DNA from 2 places in the Pseudomonas sp. LBUM1640 genome. Region 2 is predicted to be linked to the other one. Evidence: predicted binding sites of a transcription regulator. Region 2 holds the regulator's gene; the other holds the start of a gene.
The links. Region 2 encodes FliA, which starts transcription of late flagellar genes. Its sites were predicted from a motif close to CTAAAGTTTNNNNNNNNNNNGCCGNTAA; they were not measured.
Positions count from the first base shown of each region.

Region 1: a site for FliA is predicted at 1,962-1,989, ahead of ACA065_RS06090 (flagellar protein MotY). Genes of this name have one in related genera too.

Region 1 is NZ_CP166816.1:1,392,553-1,395,965, reverse strand. It holds gene ACA065_RS06095 (argininosuccinate synthase) at 1-860, opposite strand, end outside; gene ACA065_RS06090 (flagellar protein MotY) at 990-1,898, opposite strand; gene pyrC (dihydroorotase) at 2,055-3,101, shown strand; gene rnt (ribonuclease T) at 3,098-3,413, shown strand, end outside.
Region 2 is NZ_CP166816.1:4,948,250-4,951,662, forward strand. It holds gene ACA065_RS21700 (chemotaxis protein CheA) at 1-155, opposite strand, end outside; gene ACA065_RS21705 (protein phosphatase CheZ) at 167-955, opposite strand; gene ACA065_RS21710 (chemotaxis response regulator CheY) at 974-1,348, opposite strand; gene fliA (RNA polymerase sigma factor FliA) at 1,517-2,257, opposite strand; gene fleN (flagellar synthesis regulator FleN) at 2,254-3,087, opposite strand; gene flhF (flagellar biosynthesis GTPase FlhF) at 3,194-3,413, opposite strand, start outside.

The DNA.
Region 1 (3,413 bases), 3.3 Mb from region 2:
GCGCGCAACATGATGGTGCCACCCGGGGTTTCGTAGCAGCCACGGGACTTCATGCCCACATAGCGGTTCTCGACGATGTCGAGACGGCCGATACCGTGTTCACCACCGATGCGGTTCAGAGTCGCCAGCACGGTGGCCGGGGTCATCTCGACGCCGTCCAGCGCGACGATGTCGCCGTTGCGGTAGGTCAGTTCCAGGTACTGGGCCTTATCTGGAGCGTTCTCCGGGGAGACCGTCCATTTCCACATGTCTTCTTCGTGTTCGGTCCAGGTGTCTTCCAGCACGCCGCCTTCATAGGAGATGTGCAGCAGGTTGGCGTCCATCGAATACGGGGACTTCTTCTTGCCGTGACGCTCGATCGGGATGGCATGCTTTTCAGCGTAATCCATCAGCTTTTCACGCGACAGCAGGTCCCATTCACGCCAGGGAGCAATCACTTTCACGCCGGGTTTGAGCGCGTAGGCACCCAGCTCGAAACGCACCTGGTCGTTACCCTTGCCGGTGGCACCATGGGAAATGGCGTCGGCGCCGGTTTCGTTGGCGATTTCGATCAGGCGTTTGGCGATCAGCGGACGTGCGATGGAAGTACCCAGCAGGTACTCGCCTTCGTAGACGGTGTTGGCGCGAAACATCGGGTAGACGAAATCGCGGACGAATTCTTCGCGCAGGTCATCAATGTAGATCTCTTTCACGCCCATGGCTTGCGCCTTGGCACGTGCAGGTTCGACCTCTTCGCCCTGACCCAGGTCAGCGGTGAAGGTCACCACTTCACAGTTATAAGTATCCTGCAGCCACTTGAGGATCACCGAAGTGTCCAGGCCGCCGGAATACGCGAGAACGACCTTGTTTACGTCGGCCATGCCATCACTCCACGGGGTTGTACGGAAAGCCGTCGATTCTACCGACCAAAACCGTGAATTTACAGAGGCGCGACAGCAAATGAAGATAAAGCGACAGATTATGTCGAGCGGGCGACCGATGGTCGCACCTCAGGAGGTGTGTGCGGGGTTGCTGGGCGCAGTGGCTTGCGGCGCCGGTTTCTCGGGGGCAGCCACGCGTTCGAGCTGAATATTCACGCGGCGATTGCGCGCCCGGTTGGCAGCATTGGTGTTGGGCGCCAGGGGGTAGCTCTCACCGTGGAAACGCAGGGTAATCTGCGATTCCGGGATGCCATTGGCCTTGAAGTAGTCGGTGACCGCCAGCGCCCGGCGGCGTGAGACATCACGGTTGGTCAGGCGATTGCCACTGTTGTCCGAATGGCCATTCAACTCGATATGGTTGACGGTAGGGTCGGCTTTCATGAAGGCGAGAATCACGTCCAGCTTCTTCTTCGCGGCAGCGTCCAGCTCAATGCCGCCACCGGGGAAGCCGACTTCGGTCTGTTTGACCTGGTCGTAATTCATTGGCAACAGCTTGGTGGTGCACAGCTGATAGTCGTTGTAGGCCTTGTTGAACTTCACCGGCAGCAAGCGAACTTCCGAGTACCCGCCTTCGCGCCCGTAATGCCGTACGGTCGGGCTGCGCCCTTCGAGCAACCCTGTGAACAGGCGCCCTGCCTGGGCCTGGGAACTGTTGAATAACACGTCGCCACTGCCCGCACGCACGGCACCGAGGTTGATATCACCGCGGCCCGGTTGCCAAGGCGCAGCGGCGGCCAACAAGGTCGCGGAGCCCGCGCCCAGCGCGCCGTTGTAGGCTTTAAGGCGAAATGTCGCCTGCTCGCCGGCCCGGCGCACGAACTCGCCCGAGCCGAAATCGGTGATCGGTTGGGTGAGGCGGCACTCGAACTGGTCGCCTTCCACCTTCCACTCAATATTCTCCAGACGTGTCTGGAACGTGAGGGCCATCGCAGGCAGGCTGGCGAACACACTGAGCAGGGCTAGATAATGCTGGCGCACGGGAGGCTCCACTGGTTTCTACAACACTTCAAAGCGTCATACGTCGTTAAGGCATACCCAGGGATATCGGTAGCGTCCCGCAAAACTTGATAGCGAGTGCCTGCAAGAGTCTTTTCCGGTAGCATTCCCACCAGATTGACCCGCCTGGAATCCCCAATGTCCGACCGCCTGACCCTGCTGCGTCCCGACGACTGGCATATTCATCTTCGCGATGGTGCTGCGTTACCCCAAACTGTGGCCGATGTAGCGCGCACGTTTGGCCGCGCCATCATCATGCCTAACCTGGTACCTCCGGTGCGTAATGCCGCTGAAGCCGACGCCTATCGCCAGCGCATTCTCGCTGCACGACCGGCCGGCAGCCGCTTCGAACCGTTGATGGTGCTCTACCTCACCGACCGCACCCAGCCTGAAGAAATCCGCCAGGCCAAGGCCTCCGGCTTCGTGCACGCCGCCAAGCTGTACCCGGCCGGCGCGACCACCAACTCCGATTCCGGCGTGACCAGTATCGACAAGATCCTGCCGGCGATCGAAGCCATGGCTGAAGTCGGCATGCCGCTGCTGATCCACGGTGAAGTCACCCGTGGCGATGTGGACGTGTTTGATCGCGAGAAGGTCTTCATCGACGAGCACATGCGCCGTGTGGTCGAGCTGTTCCCGACACTCAAGGTGGTGTTCGAACACATCACCACCGCTGACGCCGTGCAGTTCGTCACCGAGGCTTCGGCTAACGTGGGCGCGACCATCACCGCGCATCACCTGCTCTACAACCGCAACCACATGTTGGTGGGCGGGATTCGGCCGCACTTCTATTGCCTGCCGATCCTCAAACGCAATACCCACCAAGTGGCCTTGCTGGATGCCGCCACCAGCGGCAGCCCGAAGTTCTTCCTCGGCACCGACTCCGCACCGCATGCCCAACACGCCAAAGAAGCCGCGTGTGGCTGTGCCGGTTGCTACACCGCTTATGCAGCGATCGAGCTGTACGCCGAAGCGTTTGAACAGCGCAATGCCCTGGACAAGCTCGAAGCGTTCGCCAGCCTCAACGGCCCGCGCTTCTATGGCCTGCCAGCGAATACCGACCGCATTACCCTGGTCCGTGAAGATTGGACCGCCCCTGCCAGCCTGCCGTTTGGCGAGCTGACTGTTATCCCGCTGCGCGCCGGTGAAACACTGCGCTGGCGCCTGCTGGAGGAAAGCAAGTGAGTGAAGATCATTACGATGACGAACACGAGCACAGCGGTGGCGGTTCTCGCCACCCGATGGCCGAGCGGTTTCGCGGCTATCTGCCGGTTGTCATCGACGTAGAAACCGGTGGTTTCAACTGCGCCACCGACGCCTTGCTGGAAATCGCCGCGACCACCATCGGCATGGACGAGCAGGGTTTTGTGTTCCCGGAACACACTCACTTCTTCCGTGTCGAGCCGTTCGAAGGCGCGAATATTGAAGCCGCAGCCCTGGAGTTCACCGGAATCAAGCTGGATCACCCGCTGCGCATGGCAGTGAGTGAAGAAGCGG
Region 2 (3,413 bases):
TTTACAGTGTGAAAACCGCGAAAAATTGCATTGAGCAGGTTCGCATCATCCGGGCGGCTTTCCAGCTCGACCAGTTGTTCGGACAGTTGCTCTAAAATTTCGCCGGCCTCTACAAGGAAATCCTGAAGGATTTCTTCATCGGCGCCGAAGCTCATGTGGGTGCTCCTTAGAAGCCTAAACTGGATAACAGGTCATCTACGTCATCCTGACCTGACATAACGTCTTCACGTTTATCGGCATGAATCTGCGGACCTTCACCCTTGGCGAGATGTTTTTGTGGATCTTTTTCCGAGAGGATCGCTTCGCGGTCATGTTCGATGCCGGCAAAACGATCAACTTGGCCGGCCATGAGCACCAATTTGAGCAGGTTGCTTTCCACTTCGGTGACCAGTTGGGTCACGCGCTTGATCACTTGACCGGTGAGGTCCTGGTAATCCTGGGCGAGCAGAATGTCATTGAGGTTGCTGGCAACCGTGCGGTTTTCCTGCTCGCTGCGCGACAAAAACCCGTCGACCCGACGCGCCAGTTCACGAAATTCTTCCGCGCCCACTTCCCGACGCATGAAGCGACCCCAGTCAACGCTCAGAGCCTGAGCTTCGGTGGCCATGCCATTGACCAAGGGCGTTGCGTTTTCCACCAGGTCCATGGTGCGGTTGGCCGCCGCCTCAGTCAGCCTGACCACGTAGGACAGGCGTTCGGTGGCATCGGTGATTTGCGAAATTTCTTCGGCCTGGGGCATATGCGGGTCAATCTGGAAATTGACGATCGCACTGTGCAGCTCGCGTGTGAGCTTGCCCACTTCCTGGTACAGGCCGCGGTCACGGGTCTGGTTGAGCTCATGGATTAACTGCACCGCGTCGCCGAACTGGCCTTTTTCAAGGCTTTCGACCAACTGGTGAGCATGCTTTTTCAGGGTCGATTCAAAATCGGCCTGCGATGATTCTTTATGCTCCATAGCTCCCCCGTGGCAGCATCAATGACCGATGCGTTCGAAGATTTTTTCGATCTTCTCTTTCAAGGCCAGTGCAGTGAATGGCTTGACCACGTAACCGTTAACCCCAGCTTGGGCGGCTTCGATGATCTGTTCACGCTTGGCTTCGGCGGTCACCATCAACACAGGCAAGCTGCGCAGCTTTTCATCGGCGCGCACGTGACGCAGCAAATCGATGCCGGTCATGCCCGGCATGTTCCAGTCGGTTACCAGAAAGTCGATGCTCCCGCTGTTGAGGATCGGAATCGCCGTAATGCCGTCATCCGCCTCGACCGTGTTGGTGAACCCAAGGTCACGCAACAGGTTTTTTATGATCCGCCGCATCGTTGAGAAGTCATCAACGATGAGGATTTTCATGTTCTTGTCCAATTCGACCTCCAAGCAGTCTTAAACGCGCCCAGCACCTGGACGCGCCATTTCAATCAACAGGCGTTACACAAAAAGGACTGCCCAGGGCACCACGGTACGAACCCGCGAAGGCGTGAAGCCTTCGCGGTAGCGTCTGCAGTGTCCCCACACTGCCTGTCAGCGCGCGCGCCACTCTCCCAATCGCCCCCGCAAGCGGGCTGCGCACTGGCTGTGCAACTGGCTGACACGTGATTCGCTGACCCCCAGGACCTCACCGATTTCCTTGAGGTTCAGCTCTTCGTCGTAGTACAGCGCCAACACCAGCCGTTCACGCTCCGGCAAATTGGCAATCGCTTCCGCCAACGCACTCTGGAAACGTTCATCTTCCAGATCGCGCGACGGCTCGAGATGTGCACTCGCGCCGTCCTCGTGCAGCCCTTCGTGTTCGCCGTCCTGCAACAGGTCGTCGAAACTGAACAGGCGGCTGCCCAAGGTATCGTTCAAAATCCCGTAGTAATCGTCGAGACTCAATTGGAGTTCGGCCGCAACTTCATGATCTTTAGCGTCACGACCGGTTTTTGCTTCAATTGCGCGAATTGCGTCACTGACCATTCGCGTGTTGCGGTGTACCGAACGCGGCGCCCAATCCCCTTTACGCACCTCATCGAGCATCGCGCCACGAATGCGGATACCCGCATACGTCTCGAAACTCGCACCTTTGCTCGCGTCGTATTTGGTCGACACTTCGAGCAAACCGATCATGCCGGCCTGGATCAGGTCTTCGACCTGCACGCTGGCTGGCAGGCGTGCCAGCAGGTGGTAGGCAATGCGCTTGACCAGGGGCGCGTAGCGCTCGATCAATTCGCCTTGGCTGTCACGTGCCGACTTTTTGTAAAGGTTGTAGCCGCTGGATGTCATAGCACCGGTCCTGCGCTCGTCTGATGCACCAATCGCTCGACGAAAAACTCCAGATGCCCCCGAGGGTTGGCAGGCAACGGCCAAGTATCGACCTTCTGGGCAATAGCCTTGAACGCCAGTGCGCATTTCGAACGAGGGAACGCTTCGTAGACTGCACGCTGCTTTTGCACAGCCTTGCGTACGCACTCGTCATAGGGAACTGCGCCAACGTATTGTAAGGCGACATCGAGGAAGCGATCCGTGACCTTGGTCAACTTGGCGAACAGGTTTCGCCCTTCCTGCGGGCTTTGGGCCATGTTGGCCAGCACGCGGAAGCGGTTCATGCCGTAGTCACGGTTAAGCAGTTTGATCAGCGCGTACGCGTCGGTGATCGAGGTGGGTTCGTCGCAGACCACCAGCAGCACTTCTTGCGCTGCGCGTACGAAGCTGACCACGGACTCGCCGATGCCGGCGGCGGTGTCGATCACCAGCACGTCGAGGTTGTCGCCGATATCGCTGAAGGCCTGGATCAGGCCGGCATGCTGCGCCGGGCTCAGGTGCACCATGCTCTGGGTGCCCGAGGCGGCCGGCACGATGCGAATGCCACCGGGGCCTTGCAGCAGCACATCGCGCAGCTCGCAGCGGCCTTCAATCACATCGGCAAGGGTGTGTTTGGGTGTCAGCCCCAGCAAAACGTCGACGTTCGCCAGGCCCAGGTCAGCATCCAGCAGCATGACGCGACGGCCAAGCTCTGCCAGGGCCAGGGACAAATTCACTGACACGTTAGTTTTTCCGACGCCACCTTTGCCGCCGGTCACCGCGATCACCTGTACGGGATGCATGCTGCCCATTTTATTTCTTTACCTTGTCTTGCTTAGACGCAGGCTACATGGCTTGGCCGCGTGAATCGCTTGCAGACCATCGATGTAGATACATTTCACGGCGCTCATCCTGCCCTCACCCCACCCGTTTTGCGGGGTTGTGGTAAAGGTCGGCGAACATATCGGCCATCGCTTCCTCGCTAGGCTCTTCTTGCATTTGCACGCTGACAGCACGGCTGACCAACTGATGACGGCGCGGCAGATGGAGATCATCCGGGATCCGCGGCCCGTCGGTCAGGTAGGCGACCGGTAATTCATGACTGATGGCCAGGCTCAGCACTTCGCCCAGGCTCGCG